DNA from 2 places in the Ornithinimicrobium cryptoxanthini genome. Region 2 is predicted to be linked to the other one. Evidence: predicted binding sites of a transcription regulator. Region 2 holds the regulator's gene; the other holds the start of a gene.
What was found. The regulator HspR, encoded in region 2, represses chaperone genes until heat shock. The targets are predictions, from matches to a motif close to AAGTTGAGTCNNNNNGACTCAACTT.

Region 1: a site for HspR is predicted at 2,321-2,345, ahead of NF557_RS02020 (ATP-dependent Clp protease ATP-binding subunit). Genes of this name have one in related genera too.

What each region holds. Positions count from the first base shown of each region.
Region 1 is NZ_CP099490.1:430,701-439,872, forward strand. It holds gene ligD (non-homologous end-joining DNA ligase) at 1-347, opposite strand, end outside; gene ku (non-homologous end joining protein Ku) at 365-1,393, shown strand; gene NF557_RS02015 (hypothetical protein) at 1,498-2,142, opposite strand; gene NF557_RS02020 (ATP-dependent Clp protease ATP-binding subunit) at 2,419-4,929, shown strand; gene NF557_RS02025 (lipid II:glycine glycyltransferase FemX) at 5,023-6,126, shown strand; gene NF557_RS02030 (helix-turn-helix domain-containing protein) at 6,287-6,985, shown strand; gene NF557_RS02035 (cell wall-binding repeat-containing protein) at 7,254-9,172, shown strand, end outside.
Region 2 is NZ_CP099490.1:3,420,456-3,429,627, forward strand. It holds gene NF557_RS15775 (thermonuclease family protein) at 1-634, opposite strand, end outside; gene NF557_RS15780 (hypothetical protein) at 817-1,005, shown strand; gene NF557_RS15785 (ZIP family metal transporter) at 1,104-1,925, opposite strand; gene NF557_RS15790 (ribonuclease E inhibitor RraB) at 1,935-2,339, opposite strand; gene NF557_RS15795 (HAD-IIA family hydrolase) at 2,395-3,192, shown strand; gene NF557_RS15800 (cell wall-binding repeat-containing protein) at 3,440-6,286, shown strand; gene NF557_RS15805 (heat shock protein transcriptional repressor HspR) at 6,578-7,030, opposite strand; gene NF557_RS15810 (DnaJ C-terminal domain-containing protein) at 7,078-8,097, opposite strand; gene NF557_RS15815 (nucleotide exchange factor GrpE) at 8,178-8,900, opposite strand; gene dnaK (molecular chaperone DnaK) at 8,897-9,172, opposite strand, start outside.

The sequences.
Region 1 (9,172 bases), 780 kb from region 2:
AAGATCACGTATGTCGTGGGGCGGGTGGATGCCAGCAGTCGCCCCTTGGCTGCGGAGGTGGTGTGGACCCGTTCGACCAGCTGGCTGAAGGAGGGGGCGCCGTCGACGAAGGTCACGGCCTCCCCGTCGAGGAGCAGGTCATGACCGAGGTCGGCCAGACCCTCCAGCTCAGGGAAGGCCACCGTCACATCGCGCTCGCTGCGGGTGGTCAGTCGCAGCACGCCATCTTGGACGTGGGCCAGCAGTCGGATGCCGTCCCACTTGAGCTCGTGCGCCCAGCCGTCACCCTCGGGAATCCCGGGGCCGTGCCCTGTGGGCCGGCCCGGAGTGGCGAGCATGGGTCTCATGGGTCCATCCTGTAACAGTGAGAGCGATTTGGAAGGGCGCGGTGTCGTTCGGGCTGGTCAATGTCCCGGTGCGGCTCTACTCGGCCACGGAGAACCACGACCTGAGCTTCCACCAGGTGCGCAGGTCCGACGGCAGCCGCATCCGTTACAAGCGGGTCGCGCAGACGGACGGGGAGGAAGTTCCCTACAAGGAGATCGCCAAGGCTTATCAGACCGAGGACGGCAAGTCCGTCATCCTCACCGACGAGGACTTCGAGTCCCTTCCCAACCGCTCCAGCAAGGAGATCGCGGTCGAGAAGTTCGTGCCGATCGAACAGATCGACCCGATCCTCTACGACAAGCCCTACTACATCGAGCCGGACGGCATGGGCGCCAAGGCCTACGGGCTGCTCCGGGAGGCGCTGCGCGAGAGCGAGCGCGTGGCGGTCGTCACCGTGTCGGTGCGGACCCGGATGACGATGGCTGTGCTCCGGGTCATCGATGACGTGATCGTCCTGCAGACCCTCCTGTGGCCCGATGAGGTGCGCGACTCGGGGGCGCTCAACAACCTCGACGAGGTCTCCAACCCCAAGGACTCAGAGGTCGCGATGGCCCGGATGCTCATCGACTCGATGGCTGGTGACTTTGAGCTCGAGGAGCACGAGGACGACTACCAGATCGCGGTCGAGGCGCTCGTGAAGTCCAAGATCGAGGGCGGCGACGTCACCGAGTCCCCGGACCAGGCCGACGAGGAGGAGTCCGGCGAGGTCGTCGACCTGCTCGCAGCCCTGCAGCGCAGCGTCGACCGGGCCAAGGCCTCACGCGGGGAGGACCCCGAGGAGACGACAAGCTCCGCGCCGCGCACATCGGCAGCCAAGAAGTCGACCTCCAAGAAGTCGGCGACCCAGAAGTCGACCGCGCAGAAGTCTGCAGGCACCAAGAGCGCCGCCAAGAAGAGCGCGGACACCAAGAGCGCCACCAAGAAGACCACGGCCAAGAAGACGACGGCCAAGAACACCACCGCTAAGAAGTCGTCGAGCGGGAGCAGCGACAAGAAGGCTGGGTGAGCGCAGGCGGCCTCGTTCCCGCCTACCGGTGGCGCGCTGGGTCCGCAGGATGGTCAGGCGGCAGGTTCCAGTCCACGGTCAGGCGGCGGATTCCAGTCCACGGGTCAGGGAGCGGTGGTGTCAGCCGAGTCGCCGTTCTCGTGGATCTTGCTGGGGCTGCAGCCGACGCTCTGGTCCATCTCACGCACCATGCGGGTCAGCGACTGGTCCAGCAGCGCGGTCGCGGCGCCCTCGGCGTCCAGCGGTGCGCGCACGGTGAAGACGATGGGCACCGGCGGGGAGTCCTCGGGCGCACCGGGGCCTGCCTTGCAGGGGACGACGGACACCGCGAGTGTGTCTGCGACGTAGGAGACGCCGAGGTGCTCAGGGCCCGGTTGGGCACCCTCGATCGCCTGGACCTCGGCGAGCCGCGCATCAGCCTCCCCGGGCACGTTGCGGTGCATCGCCAGGCTCATCGCGACCTCCGTGCCACCGTCGTCGGTGGGCAGCAGGACGTCGCACTGATAGATGTCCTCCTCGCTGATGGCGTCGACCTCCGTGGCCTCTGCGGAGCGGCCATCGGTCGCCGCGTCGAGGGCATCCTTGCGGATCAACCGGCAGAACCAGCGGTCGTCTGTCGCCTGGCCAGCATCGACCGTCGCAGTGGTGGGCGTCGTCTCGTCCTCCGAGTCGCCGGAGGTGCAGCCGGACAGGATGGTGCCAGCCAGCAGGGCCAGAGACAGGGCTGCGGTGGTGGTGCGACGCTTCATGTGGGGGACTCCTCGTGGACCGGTTGGCCTAGCGGCCGGTGCGGCGGTGATTATCGCCCACGTTCCTGAGCGCGGGCCGAGAGCTGTGCCGGCCGCCGCGCGTGGGGATCGTCGGCTACGCCGAGGGCGAACACAGGGGTTCTGGCCGCCAGGGTATGGAACAGTGCTCCGCACGACGGCGTTGGGCTGAGCAGACGCAAGTAGCATCAGGGTGAGGGAGTGTGTCCCGGCGGTTGCCGGCAGGCCCCGAGCCCGGATCGATTGTCAGGAGTGACGATGTTCGAACGGTTTACCGACCGCGCCCGCCGAGTGGTGGTGCTCGCGCAGGAAGAAGCGCGGATGCTCAACCACAACTACATCGGCACTGAGCACATCCTGCTCGGGCTCATCCACGAGGGCGAAGGGGTGGCAGCCAAGGCGCTGGAGACCCTTGACATCTCGTTGGACGCCGTCCGCGAGCAGGTCCAGGAGATCATCGGCCAGGGGCAGCAGTCCCCGACCGGTCACATCCCCTTCACGCCCCGTGCCAAGAAGGTCCTCGAGCTCAGCCTGCGTGAGGGGCTGCAGCTGGGCCACAACTACATCGGCACCGAGCACATCCTGCTCGGGCTGATCCGCGAGGGCGAAGGGGTCGCGGCCCAGGTGCTGATCAAGCTCGGCGCCGACCTCAACCGGGTGCGCCAGCAGGTCATCCAGCTGCTCTCCGGCTACCAGGGCAAGGAGGCCGCGACCGCAGGCGTCGGTGCCGGGGCCCAGGAGGGCACGCCGGCGGGCTCACTGGTCCTGGACCAGTTCGGCCGGAACCTGACCCAGGCCGCCCGCGAGGGCAAGCTGGACCCGGTGATCGGTCGTGAGAAGGAGATCGAGCGGGTCATGCAGGTGCTGTCCCGGCGCACCAAGAACAACCCGGTGCTGATCGGTGAGCCCGGCGTCGGCAAGACCGCCGTCGTCGAGGGCCTGGCCACCGACATCGTGCGCGGTGAGGTGCCGGAGACACTGAAGGACAAGCAGCTTTACACGCTGGATCTCGGGTCGCTGGTCGCGGGATCCCGCTATCGCGGTGACTTCGAGGAGCGCCTCAAGAAGGTGCTCAAGGAGATCCGCACCCGCGGCGACATCATCTTGTTCATCGACGAGATCCACACCCTGGTCGGTGCCGGCGCTGCCGAGGGGGCGATCGACGCCGCCAGCATCCTGAAGCCGATGCTGGCCCGCGGTGAGCTGCAGACCATCGGTGCCACGACGTTGGACGAGTACCGCAAGCACATCGAGAAGGACGCCGCCCTGGAGCGACGCTTCCAGCCGATCCAGGTCAACGAGCCGACGCTCAGCCACGCGATCGAGATCCTCAAGGGTCTGCGCGACCGCTACGAGGCGCACCACCGGGTCTCGATCACCGACGGCGCGCTCGTGGCTGCGGCCACCATGGCCGACCGCTACGTCAACGACCGCTACCTGCCGGACAAGGCGATCGACCTGATCGACGAGGCCGGGGCACGGTTGCGGATCCGCAGGATGACCGCTCCGCCGGACCTGCGTGAGTTCGACGAGAAGATCTCGCACACCAAGCGCGAGAAGGAGTCGGCCATCGACGCCCAGGACTTCGAGAAGGCGGCGCGGCTGCGGGACGAGGAGCACAAGCTCACCCAGGCCCGCGTCGAGCGCGAGAAGGAGTGGAAGTCCGGCGACATGGACGTCGTGGCGGAGGTCGACGAGGAGCTCATCGCTGAGGTCCTGGCCGCGGCCACCGGCATCCCGGTCATCAAGCTCAGCGAGGAGGAGTCCAGCCGCCTGCTCAACATGGAGGACGAGCTCCACAAGCGCATCATCGGCATGGACGACGCGATCGGTGCCCTGTCGCAGGCGATCCGGCGCACCCGCGCCGGGCTGAAGGACCCCCGTCGCCCCGGCGGCTCGTTCATCTTCGCCGGGCCCACCGGTGTCGGCAAGACCGAGCTGGCCAAGACGCTCGCCGAGTTCCTGTTCGGCGATGAGGACGCCCTCATCACGCTCGACATGTCTGAGTACTCCGAGAAGCACACCGTCTCGCGGATGTTCGGCTCGCCCCCCGGCTATGTCGGCTACGAGGAGGGTGGGCAGCTGACCGAGAAGGTGCGGCGCAAGCCGTTCTCGGTGGTCCTCTTCGACGAGGTCGAGAAGGCCCACCCAGACATCTTCAACAGCCTGTTGCAGATTCTGGAGGACGGTCGCCTGACCGATGCCCAGGGCCGGGTGGTGGACTTCAAGAACACCGTGATCATCATGACGACCAACCTGGGCACCCGCGACATCGCCAAGGGCATCTCGCTCGGCTTCTCCGGCGGCAACGACGGCAGCAGCGACTACGAGCGCATGAAGAACCGCGTCACGGACGAGCTCAAGCAGCACTTCCGCCCCGAGTTCCTCAACCGCGTGGACGACACCATCGTCTTCCCGATGCTCTCGCAGTCCGAGATCGTCCAGATCGTCGATCTCATGATCGCCAGCCTGGACGAGCGGCTCAAGGACAAGGACATGGGCATCGAGCTGACGCCCACGGCCAAGAAGCTGCTCGCGCACAAGGGCTACGACCCCGTGCTGGGCGCCCGTCCCCTGCGCCGCGCGATCCAGCGTGAGATCGAGGACGCCCTCTCCGAGAAGATCCTCTATGGCGAGCTGGTCCCGGGACAGATCGTCCTGGTCGACGCCACGGCCGAGGACCGGACCGGTGAGTTCACCTTCTCCGGTGCGGAGAAGTCGCCGACTCCTGACACGGTGCCGGTCGAGGAGGCCCAGCCGGGCGCCTGACCAGGAGCGCTCCAGCGCAACACCACTCGCGTGACACACGCAGGACATGGTCCGGATTCTCTGGGAATCCGGGCCATGTCCTACGTTGGGTGGGTGCGCCTTCACCTGAATGAGATCCACGACCCCCGCGCCTACAACGAGGTCGTGGCGGCGATGCCCCTGAGCAGTCCTCTCCAGGGCTGGGCCTACGGTGAGGGTCGCCGGGTGCTGGGTTACCACCCCATGCGCTTCCTGATCACCGACGACCGGGGCAGCACGGTCGGCGCGATGCAGCTGCTGCGCCAGCAACTGGTGCCGGGGGTCAACGTGCTGTATGCCGCACGAGGTCCGGCACTGGAGTCGCTGGACCTCCTGCCGCACCTGGCAGCGCCCCTGCGCAAGGTGGCGCGGCCCACCGACATGTATGTGAAGGTGGAGCCGCCGAACCCGATCGAGGTCGGGCGTCCCGAGGACCTGAGCACCGTGGACCTCGCGGCCGACCAGGCCACGATCCCGGCGCGGGTCGGCCCGTTCCTTCGCTCCGAGACCGAGCAGCCTGAGCACACGATCCTCGCCGACCTGAGCGCCTCCGAGGACGAGCTCTTTGCGGGCCTGCACAAGATGGCGCGGCGCAATGTGCGCACCGCCGAGCGGATGGGTGTCCAGGCCGGCCGCGACGATGACTTCGAGGCGTTCTGGGACATCTTCCAGGCGACCAATGCGCGAGCCAAGTTGGGTGCGTTCCCGCGCGCCTACTACGAGGCGATGCTGGCCAACGGCAATGACTATGGCGGCGAGGCCTACACGGTGCTGTCGCGGCACGAGGGCAAGGCGTTGGCCGGTGGGTTCTTCCTCGCCCTGGGGGACACCACGGCCTACCTGTATGGCGGCAGCATCCGGGACGAGCGGCCCCCCACCGAGGGGGACAAGCGCAAGGACGCCAAGGCGCCGGACGCGTTCTACTGGCACTCCATGCTCGATGCCAAGGAGCATGGCTACTCCACCTATGACTTCTGGGGAATCCCCCGGGTGCTCGACGAGTCCAAGCACTCCTTCGGCGTGTTCAAGATGAAGCTCAAGTTCAGCACCCACCGGGTCTGGTTCCCCGCCTACGACCTCAGGCTCTCCCCCCTGGCGCAGCCGTTGACCAAGGCGCTGCGCGTCCGCCGCAACTACCTCAACAAGCGCAGTCGCGGCACCACCGACGACATCCTCTGAGCCCGTGGTCGCGGCCGACGGTCAAGGACCGGCAAATCTTGCGCAAACGTTGCCCCAATGTCCTTGCATCGCCGGTCGCGCTGCCCCCTAATGGGAGGCGGTGGCCAACTGGGGGAGGACGTCCACGCCCGGACAGTGCTGTGACATAAGGAGTTCAGTGGTGGAGGCAGCGCAGCGCGGCGCGGCGCGAACGCCACCTTTGCGCGGGCCCAGCCCGTCTCCTCAGGGCGGACTCGTCATCATCATCGCTGGCACCCACGAGGAACGCCTGAAGCTTGCCCGGGTGCTCCCAGCGGGTGCCACGGCGCTCCTCGCCGCGGACATCCAGCAGGCAGGACGGGTGGTCGCCCAGCTCCCGCAGGCCGCGGACGACCCCGCGCGCGCGTCGGCGACGCAGTCACCCACGCAGTCACCGTCGCCAGCGCAGTCGCCGTCACCGGGTCTACCCCGGGTGCACGCCCAGTCCCAGGCGCCGGCCCTGCTTCAGCTGCAGCACCTGCGTCAACGGCAGAACCGCCCCCAGCACCCGCAGTCCCAGCCGCAGCTCCGGCTTCGTGCAGACAGGCTGTCCCTGTCGTTCGGGGCGCGCGAGGTCCCGCTCACCAAGCTCGAGCTGGACCTGCTGGCCCATCTGCTCCCGCGCGTCGGGCAGACCGCCACCTTTGAGCAGCTGTCGCACGTGGCCTGGCACACCGACTACCTCGGCAACGGGGCGCACATGCACGCGGCCGTGGGAAGACTCCGCGCCAAGCTCGCCGAGCTCGGAGCGCCGGTGACGCTGCAGGCGGTCCGGGGACTCGGATTCCGGCTCGTGAGCCACAGCGGGGAGGGCTCGCTCCGCGAGGCAGTCGGGAGCTGAGGCACCGTCGTCCGCACCGCCCGACCGGGGCGGCGCTTCCTGGCGCCCACCCGGATTCCGTTGTCCAGCAGTTGTCTACGTTGCCCACGTGTTGCCCATCTGATGTCGTTGTCCGACTCCCAGGTTCTTCCTAGGTTCGACTGGTAGCCGGGGGCAATCCTCGGTGTCACCGCCGTATGTAGGAGGATTCGTGGCCGTACACGGACACCGTGCGCGTCGATGGTTGGCTGCAGTAGCCGGCGCATCGATGGTCGCATCGGGGTTGGGGATGGCAGGCGCCAGCGCCCAGCCCCCGCTGCCCCAGGCAGAAGTCGGAGCAGGCAAGATCGACCGAGAGGTCAGTGCCCAGATCGAGGAGAAGGGCGCGACCGACTTCTGGGTGCGCTTTGAGGCGCGCCCAGACATGGGGTCGTTCAAGTCCATCAAGGACCTCGACGAGCGCCGCATCGCCCTTTATGAGGCCCTGACGAGCGCTGCGGAGAGCAGCCAGAAGCAGATGCGCGCCGACCTGGATGACAAGGACGTCGACTACCAGGCGTTCTGGGCCACCAACTCCATCCGGGTCAGCGGTGGCGACGAGTCCCTGGTGACCTCGCTCGCGGCCCAGAGCGGCGTGGAGGGCATCTATCCCACGTTTGAGGTCGAGGCGCCCGACCCCGAGGAGGGCCAGCCCGAGATGGCTCCCTCCGTGGTGGAGTGGGGGATCGCCGACATCAACGCCGACGACGTGTGGAACGACTACGGCGTCACCGGCGAAGGCATCGTCATCGCCAACATCGACACCGGCGTCCAGTACGACCACCCGGCACTGGTCAACCAGTACCGCGGCAACAACGGTGACGGCACCTTCACCCACGACTACAACTGGTTTGACGCAGCCGGCACCTCTCCGGAGGTCCCCGCGGACACCAACGGCCACGGCACCCACACGATGGGCACCATGGTGGGCGACGACGGCGGAGCCAACCAGATCGGTGTCGCACCTGGTGCGACCTGGATCGCGGCCAACGGTTGTTGCCCGACGGACCAGGCGCTGATCGACTCCGGTGAGTGGCTGCTCGCCCCCACCAAGCTGGACGGCAGCGCACCGGACGCGACCAAGGCACCGCACATCATCAACAACTCCTGGGGCACCGAGCTGCCGTCCAACGAGCCGTTTATGGAGGACGTGATCGAGGCCTGGGACGCCGCGGGCATCTTCAGCATGTGGGCCAACGGCAACAGCGGCCCGGCCTGTGAGACCTCTGGCTCCCCGGGCAGCCGGATCATCGCCTACTCGGTCGGCAACTACAACTCCAGCCACACCATCTCGGGCAGCTCGAGCAAGGGTGCTGGCCAGGACGGCGAGATCAAGCCCAACATCTCCGCTCCGGGCAGCAACGTGCGCTCGGCCGTCCCGGGCAGCGCTTATGCCAACTACTCCGGCACCTCGATGGCGTCGCCGCACGCGGCCGGCGCAGTGGCGCTGGCGTGGTCGGCCGCACCGGCTCTGGTCGGTGACATCGAGGGCACCCGTGCCCTGCTGGACAGTTCCGCGATCGACACTGAGAACCTGATGTGCGGCGGCACCGTCGAGGACAACAACGTCTTCGGTGAGGGCCGCCTGGACGCGCTCGCCCTCGTGTCGGCGGCGCCGATCGGTGACACCGGCAGCATCAACGGTGTGGTGACCGACGCAGACTCCGGCGAGACCATGAGCGGTGTCGCCATCTCGATCGAGGGCCCGATCAGCCGCAACGCGGTGACCAACGACGCAGGTGCCTACGACGTGCTCGTGAGCACTGGCGACTACACGGTGGAGGCCAGCTCGTTCGGTTACGAGACGCAGTCGCAGGACGTCACCGTCACTGCCGGTGCAGAGGTCACTGCTGACTTCGAGCTGCAGGCGGTGCCCAGTGCGACCATCTCCGGCACCGTGACCGACGGCTCTGGCCACGGCTGGCCGCTCTACGCCAAGGTGAGTGTGGCAGGCACGGACCTGCACACCTACACCGACCCGGGGACCGGTGAGTACTCGCTGGACCTGCCGACCGGCACGACCCACACCCTGGAGTTCCAGGCGCAGTACCCGGGTTACGTGACCGCCACGCAGGAGGTCACCGTCGAGGGCGCGGCCACCGTGGACGAGCAGATCGTGGTCAACGCCGAGACCTGCAACGCCCCCGGCTATGCCTTCAACAGTGCGGG
Region 2 (9,172 bases):
GCACCATCGTCAGGGCGACGTGACCGCCACCCTCGCGGACCACGTGGCGCAGGAGCCGGTCGTAGCGGTCGCGATCAGCCTGAGTCGGGTCGGCGATGAGATGGACCCGCTGGCTCTGGACCAGGCTCTGCATCTCGCTGGCTGACTCCTGGGCGAAACACCCCGCCGGCTGGCCGTTGCGCGCCAGCTCTGGCGCATCGATGCCGATGATCCGGACCCGTTCCCTGGTCCCATCGATCGAGACCGCGATGGTGTCGCCGTCATAAACACTCAGGACGTCGTAGAGCGGCCCCCACTCGGCCGGCGAATCTGCGTCAGCAGGCTGATCGTCCCCGGCGTCACGGTCCGCGGCGGCACCGCCCCCAGCGTCACCATCTCCCGCGTCCAGGTCCTCCTGATCGGCTGGCTCGGTGTCAGCACCCTCGCCGTCGTCGGACTCGCCGTCCGCCTGTCGGACCTCGGCACTCTCGCCGAGACCCTCACCCGCATTGACTGGTGCGGACGCAGGAGATCCTGCGCTGATCTCCGGCTCCGCGTCGGGCGAGCTGCAGGCCGCGAGCACGGCCACCATCACCGCGAACAGGACGAGTCTGACCTGGCGGCGCAGAGTGAGGGACTGCGAGGAAGCGGACATGGTGGCATCACTCTCCCACGCGCTCAGGTCGAGGTCAGCGCTGCCCACTCACCGCTGGACGCCCTCGCCCGAGACCCAGACGCCCGGCACGGGCGACGCCCGGCACGGAACGCGGCGACCCGGGTGCACGTCATACAGCCGACTCCGGCGACCCGCGCCGGACTGGACCCACGGGAGCGACCATGTCTCAGCCCGACGGCAACCGCCAGCTCGCCTGCCCCCTCTGTGGCTGCACCGAGTTTGACCGGCACGAGGCCCGGCAGGACACACGATGGGGCTTCACCAGCCACCGCATCCAGATGATGGTGTGCCAGCGGTGCTCCTACATCCTGCACTTCTATCGGCACCAGTCGATCTTCAACTTCGACTGATCCGCTGGTGCAAAACCACTACAAAAATGCGGGGGGCACCAACGAAACCGCTATGAAAATGCGGGGCGCACCAACAAAACCGCTATGAAAATGGGGGGTCACCAGGCGCCGGTCAGCGCCAGGCTCGACCACACGACGGCAGCCCCGGCGACGAGTCCGCCCAGCGACTGTGCGGGGTGGGTCTGATAGCGACGTGCGGCCGGGATCAGCTCGCGCAGGCTGAGCGCGATCATCATGCCGGCCACCAGCGCCAGGGTCAGCACCAGGAGCTGGGGAGGCAGTATGACGCGCAGCGCGAAGTAGCCGACGAGCGCACCGATCGGCTCGGCGAGCCCGGCCACCGCGGCCCAGCCCAGGGCCGGCCGGCGTCGCCCGGTGGCGACATAGATCGGTGCGGCCACCGCGATCCCCTCGGGCACGTTGTGGATCGCAATGGCCACGGCGAGCGGCACCCCCAGCTCCGGTGACTCAAGCATGGCCAGGAACGTCATCAGGCCCTCGGGGGCGTTGTGGGCACCGATGACCAGGGCGATCAGCAACCCGCTGCGCATCAGCCGGTGGCTGCCGGTGAGCTCGGCGGCGTCGGAGCGAGCTTCGGAGTCCGTGGCGACATCAGCAGAGTGCGCCGCGTCGCGCACGATCCGCTCGGGCAGGAACCTGTCGATCAGCAGCACCAGCACCGCGCCGACGAGGAAAGCACCGCTCGTCCACACCAGTGGCCTGGGGACGGCCGACTCCCTCAGGGTCGTCACGCTGAGCGGCAGGATCTCCAGGACGGACAGCACGATCATCACGCCCGCGGCGAAGGCGAGGCTGACGGCCAGCGCGCCGCGCCGTCGCATGCCGGGGTGCAGCGCCAGGACGCCACCGGCGATGGTTGCCGCACCGGCCAGGGCCGTGGCAACGATCGCCCAGATCATCGTCGCCGGTCAGCTGGACGCTGCTGCGTCGGCTGGTCCGTCGGCAGCACCGTCGCGCGCCGTCACCGGCGGACGGGGGTCGCCGGGCTCGTCATAGGACCCACCGTGCTCGGTTGCGAGTGCGGCGAACCGCTCGCGCAGCCCCTCATAGGCACCGCCGCCGGACGTGTCCGGCAGCCGGTCATCGAGGACGCGCACCGCCCACCGAGGCCCCTCGTCGCCCTCGCTACCCTCGTCGCCCTCGACCTCACCCGACGGAACCGTCTGCACCACGAAGACGTGGGCAAACCCCTCCTCAGTCAGCGTCTCCGCGACCTCCTCGGCCACCGCCCGCTCCGGGAAGACCAACAGGTGCTCAGCGCCCGCCCGCGCGTCACCGGCGGCGGGGGCCGTCTCTTCCGTGGGACTCTGCATGGCGCCACTATCTCACCAGGACGACATGACGGCCCGGCACCTGGGATCATCAGGCATGACCGAAAGGCTCCCCGTCGACTGCTGGCTCACCGACATGGACGGCGTGCTCGTCCACGAGGAGCGGGCGCTGCCGGGTGCGGCGGAGTTCATCGCCGAGCTCCTCGACACCGGCACCCGGTTCCAGCTGCTGACCAACAACTCGATCTTCACCCCGCGTGACCTGCGCGCGCGACTGGCTACGGGCGGCATCGAGGTCCCGGAGGAGGCGATCTGGACCTCGGCCCTGGCGACCGCGCAGTTCCTGGCCGACCAGCGAGCTGGTGGCTCGGCATACGTCATCGGCGAGGCAGGGCTGACCAACGCCCTGCACAACGTCGGCTATGTGATGACCGACCGTGAGCCGGACTATGTCGTGCTCGGCGAGACCCGCACCTACTCCTTCGAGGCGATCACCCGGGCGATCCGCCTGGTCCAGGGCGGCGCCCGCTTCATCGCGACCAACCCGGACCCGACCGGCCCGTCCGCGCACGGGCCGCTGCCCGCGACGGGGTCCGTGGCGGCCCTGATCACCCGCGCGACGGGTGTCGACCCCTATTTTGTCGGCAAGCCGAACCCGCTGATGATGCGCAGCGCGCTGAACCGCATCGACGCCCACTCCGAGCACACGGTGATGATCGGGGACCGGATGGACACCGACATCGTCAGCGGGCTCGAGGCGGGCCTGCGGACGGTGCTCGTCCTAACCGGGTCGACCGCCGCTGACCAGGTGGAACGCTTCCCGTTCCGCCCGACGCGGGTCTGCGACTCGATCGCCGACGTAGTGCCGCTGGTGCGTGAGCTCGGCCGCAGCTGACCGCCCTCTCAGCGCGCACGGCCCGCGGCCACAGCGCCCTCGAGCCGACCCCAGAAGTTCACCGCGAGCTCTCCCGTGTTCACGCTCTGGATTGACTTCGGGCGGTCATCGCGCCTAGGTTGCGGGAGGACGTCCGTGGGGGGCGTCCTGGACACCACAAGGGGAAAAAACAATGGCTCATAGAGCTCATCGAGGGCTGCCTCAGCGCACCCTCGCGGCCGTCGTCGGGTTGGGGATGGCGGGCAGCATGCTGTCCGTCGCCACCGCCTCGGCAACACCGGTGCCGGCGGACAACGCCGCCACATCCGTCACTGCGGCGGACTTCACTGACGGCAGCTACATCGTCCTGCTCAAGGACGCTCCGCTGGCCACCTACTCGGGCACGACGCCCGCACCAGGGGACAAGCTCAACGTCACCACCAGCGCTGCGGAGACGTATGCCGCACAGCTGGCCACCGCGCAGGACTCGGTCCTGTCCGCGGTCGAGGCCGAGCCGACCTACCGCTACGACACGGTGCTCAACGGCTTCGCGATCAGCCTGACTGCCGAGGAGGCAGCTCAGCTGGCCAACCGTGGCGACGTCGAGTCGGTCACCCCGGCGCAGCACCTGGAGCTGCACGAGTCCGACCTGTCCTTCACGGACGGCTCGGCCACCCCCGACACCGACGTGAGCCCGGACTTCCTGGGCGTGCGCGGCGAGGGCGGCCTGTGGGAGCAGCTCGGTGGCGTCGACGTCGCGGGTGAGGGTCTGGTCGTCGGCATCATCGACACCGGCCTGGCCTATGCCAACGCCTCGTTCACCGACGGCACCGTCTCCAGCCCGCCGGCTGACTGGGCCGGCGACTGCGAGCCCGGCGAGGACGGCTCCTGGCCGGCCAACGCCTGCTCCGACAAGGTGATCGGCGCCAACTACTTCATCGACGGCCTGCGCGCCGCCGGCGCCGACGCCGCTGCTCACGAGAAGGTCAGCCCGACCGACATCAACGGCCACGGCAGCCACGTCGCCGGCACGGCCGCGGGCTTCCCGCTGACCTTGACCGCCGGCACGACTGAGATCGACATCGCGGGCATGGCTCCGGCCGCCCACCTGTCCGTCTACAAGGTCTGCTGGGACTACGTCGCCGGCACCGAGTCCGGTGCGACCTGCATGAACACCGACTCCGCCGCGGCCGTCGAGAAGGCCGTCGAGGACGGCGTCGACGTGCTCAACTTCTCCATCGGCAACCCCGACGACCCCGGCTACAACAACAGCCCGGTCGACGAGGCGTTCAAGAACGCTGCCGCCGCTGGTGTGTTCAGCGCCAACTCGGCCGGCAACTCCGGCCCCGAGGGCAACCCGGTCAACATGCCGGTGTCCAACAACGCCCCGTGGGTGACGACCGTGGCCGCCGCGACGCACCGCGATGCGACCGCACCGACCATCGCCGGCTTCTCCTCGCGCGGCCCGGTCAACGTGCCGGCGGCCGAGCAGAACCTGCTCAAGCCCGACCTGGGCGCTCCCGGGGTGCAGGTGCTGGCCGCCGCTATCAACCCCGAGACCGGCGCGACCGGCTGGGGCTACAAGAACGGCACCTCGATGGCCTCCCCGCACATCGCGGGCCTGGCTGCGCTGCTGCAGCAGGGTCACCCGGACTGGTCCCCGATGGCGGTCAAGTCCGCCATGCAGACCACGACGCGTGACTACACGACCGCCCAGAGCAACGACCCGTTCCTGGGTGGCACCGGCTTCGTGGCTCCCAAGGTCTTCCTGAACCCGGGTCTGGTGTTCGACTCCGGTGTCGCCGACTGGGACGCCTTCGAGGCGGACACCACGGCCGGCTACAACTACAACACCGCGTCGCTGCAGATCGGCGCCCTCGGCGCCGAGGGCCCGACCACGACCACCCGGACCGTCACCAACGTGACGGACGCCGAGGTCACCTACACCGCGGCATACGACGGCCCGGCGAGCCTCGAGGTCATCGTCGAGCCCGCGACCACTACGGTCCCGGCCGGCGGCACCGCCGAGGTCACCATCTCGGTGCGCAACATCGACGCCGCCACCGACGTGTGGCAGAAGGCGACCCTCTCCTGGACCGGTGCGGGCCTGCCGGCCGTCACCATCCCGGTGGTCGCCCGTGGCGAGCAAGCGCCCGCCGATGAGACTCCCCCTGCCAAGGTCGAGCGCGTCTGGGGCGAGAACCGCTATGGCACCGCGCAGGAGCTCTCCGAGCACTTCCCCGAGGGTTCCGACACGGTCTACATCGCCTCGGGCGAGGGCTTCCCGGACGCGATGTCCGGCTCCCCGGCCGCGGCCCGTGGCCTGACCCCGGGTGTCATGGAGACCCCCGAGGGTGACGCTGCCCCCGTGCTGCTGACCCGCAAGGGCAGCCTCGCGGCGGAGACCGTGGCCGCGCTCGACGAGCTGACCCCGGCCAAGATCGTCGTGCTCGGTGGCACCAGCACCATCGCGCAGTCCGTCGAGGACGAGCTCAACGCCGGCTGGACCGCCGAGGTCACCCGCGTCGACGGTGCGAACCGTTATGAGACGGCGGCCAACCTGGCTGCCATGTTCCCGGCCGACCTGCCGGTGGTCTACCTGGCCTCCGGCGAGAACCCGGCCTACCCCGACGCCCTCACCGGCTCGGCCCTGGCCGGCGCCAACGACGCGCCCGTCCTGCTGACCCGCAAGGGCTCCGTCCCGGAGGCCACCGCGGCCGCGCTGGCGGATCTCAACCCGCAGAGCGTCGTGGTCCTGGGTGGCCCGGCGTCGGTCAGCGACGCGGTCTATGACGCCGTCGGCGCCAGCGACCGCCTCTTCGGCGCCGACCGCTTCGAGACGGCCGTCGACGTCTCGAGCAACTACGAGACGGATGTGCCGGTGGTCTACATCGCCAACGGCCAGGACTACCCCGACGCGCTCGCCAGCTCCGCGCTGGCCGGCTCGGAGGACGTCCCGGTCCTGATCACCAACCCGGGCACGCTGCCGGGCGTCATCGAGGCAGAGCTCAACCGCCTCTCCCCTGAGCGCGTCGTCATCGTCGGCGGCACCAACTCGGTGTCGCAGTCCGTCGAGGACCGCCTCAACGAGCTCTACCCGGGCTGGATCGGCTGACGCTGATCTGATCGGCTGAGCTCACGGCTCAGACACACCACGGCCGCCGGGTCGGAGCAACTGCTCCGACCCGGCGGTCGTGAGTTGTAGCGGACGGGACCGGTTGCGCGGCGGCTCACACCGCTCAGCCCGAGAAGGTGTCCCTCAACCTGACGAAATACCTCGGGCTAGGGGACACCTTCTCGGGTTGAGCTGCGGCGGCCGATGGCCTGGGCGGGGTTGAGCTCGGGCGGCCGATGGCGTGGCGGGGTTGAGCGCTGCGGCGACCGACTACCGTGCCGGAAGGACGGCTCAGAACGGGAGCGGACGCCATACGGCAAGAGCGGTGCTGGCCGGCTCCTGCTGGGGGCGGGTGCCGGGGCGCAGCACCACGGCCTCGCCGGTCGGGCCGGCCGCAAAGACGCGGGTGCGCACCTGGATCGCCTGGCGCAGCACCCTGTTCTGCTCGAGCAGCTCTGCGGTGCGGCTCTGCAGCGCCTCGACCCGCAGCTCCAGCTCCATGATCCGTTGGATGCCAGCCAGGCTGACGCCCTCCTCCTGGGAGAGCCGCTGCACCTCACGCAGCCGGGAGACGTCGCGGGCGGAGTAGCGCCGGCCACCCCCGCGCGTGCGCTGCGGAGTGACCAGCCCGAGCCGGTCATACTGCCGCAGCGTCTGGGCGTGCATGCCCGCAAGCTCGGCAGCGATGGAGATGACATAGACAGGGGTGTCCTCGCCGGGACCGTTGCCGGTGTGCCGTGCCATCGTCTCCTCCTCGCCGTATGCCGTGGGGACAGTGTGTGGGGTGCTGCTTACTCCCGTGCGCGCTGCATCAGGTCGGCGCGCGGGTCGGCGCCATCCTCCTCGGCCGCCAGCACCTCGACGGCCTCTCGGGCCTTGTCGGTGAGGCGTTGCGGGACGACGACCGTGACCTTGGCCAACAGGTCGCCGGTGCCGCTCGAGGCCTTGATGCCGCGGCCCTTGACGCGCAGCACCCGACCGGACGGGGTGCCCGCCGCGATCTTGACCTTGACCGTGCCGCCGTCGAGCGTCGGCACCGGGACCGTGGCACCGAGCGCCGCCTCGGCGAAGGTCACCGGCAGGTCGAGCGTCAGGTTGTTGCCCTCCCGGCCGAAGACGGGATGCGGCCGCACCGTGACGACCAGCATCAGGTCGCCGTGGGGGGCGCCGGGGTCACCGGCCAGACCCTTGCCGCGCAGGCGGATCTTCTGACCGTCCTTGACGCCGGCGGGGATGCGGGTGGTGACCCGACCACCCTCCGGGGTCTGCAGAGTGACCGTGTCACCACTGGCGGCCGAGGTGAAGTCGATCGTGGTCCGGGCCTCGACGTTGCGGCCCGGTCGCGGGCCGCGGGTGCTCTGGAAAGGGGAGCCGCCGGCATACTGCCCGCCCCCGGCGAAGCCGCCGAGCAGGTCCTCGATGTTGATCCCCTGCCCACCGGCCGTGCTGAAGCGGGTGCCGCCGCCCTGGCCCCCCGCTCCGGGACCTGCGCCACCGAACATCTGGGCAAACACGTCCTCGAAGCCAGCGCCGCCGGCACCGCCAGCTCCACCCGCCGTGAAGCGGGCGCCGCCGCGGGACATCGCCCGGACCGCGTCATACTGCTTGCGCTGCTCGGGGTCGGAGAGGACGGCATAGGCCTCGCCGATCTCCTTGAACTTCTTCTCTGCTGCGGCGTCACCAGGTTTGGAGTCCGGATGCCACTGCCGGGCGAGCTTGCGATAGGTGCTCTTGACCTTCTTGGCGTCCGCGTCAGCGGGCACGCCGAGGATCGCGTAGAAGTCCTTCTCAAACCAGTCCTGGCTGGCCATGTGTCCTCACCTCCCTGGGTCAGTGTGCTGCGCCGCCGTGGCGGGCCGGGACAGCGTGACGCCGTCCCGGCCTGCCTCGATCATGCCGGGTCTGCCACCGCCACGCGGGCGGCGCGGACCACCCGGTCGCCGACCTTGAAGCCGGGCTGCATGACCTGGACGATCGTCGTCTCGGTCGCGCCCTCGGGCAGGTCTGCCTCCGGCAGGTGCATCAGCGCCTCGTGGACGGCCGGGTCGAAGGTCTCGCCGACCGCCCCGAGCCGCTCGACGCCGAACCGGCCGAGCGTGGTCTCGAGCTTGTCGGCGATCGCCAGCAGCGGGCCCTCGGTCAGCTCGCCGTGCTCCTTGGCCATGTGCAGGTCGTCCAGGACCGGCAGCAGGGCCTCGACCACGGTGGTGGTCCCGGCCTCGCGGTCCCGGACCCGGTCGCGGTCGACGCGGCGCTTGTAGTTGACATACTCCGCCTGCAGGCGGCGCAGGTCCTCGAGCCGGTCCGCCGCGACGACGGTGTCCGGGTGCAGGTCGTCAGCCGACCGGCCCCCGTCCACCGGGGTGCCGGACGTGGCCTGGGGGGCACCGGACGGGTCCTGCTCGCCGCCCGGCAGGGCGTCACCGACGCCGCCGCCGAAGGCGTTGTCGCCACCTGCGACCTGCTCCGCTGCGGTCTCCTGGACCTGCTCCGCCGACACGTCCCGGACCTGACCCGTCTCAGGGTCGATCCGCCGCTTGTCCCGGATCACCGGGCCGGTGGGGCCGTCGGACTCGTGGTCCTGCGGGCCACCGGCACCGGTGGTGTCGGTCACTTGGTCTCCTCGTCGTCGACGACCTCTGCGTCGACGACATCGTCAGCCGCAGCGTCCTGGCCGCCGGTGTCCCCACCGGGGAAGCCCTCGCCACCCGGGAAGCCCTCGCCACCGGGGAAGCCGGCGCCGGGAGCGCCCTCGCCACCCTCAGCCTGCGAGGCGGCATAGATCGCCGAGCCCATCTTCTGGCTCTCGGTGGAGAGGGTCTCCATCTTGGCCTTGATGTCCTCGACGCTGGCCTCGGACTCCGGCTTCAGCGCCTCCTTGAGGTC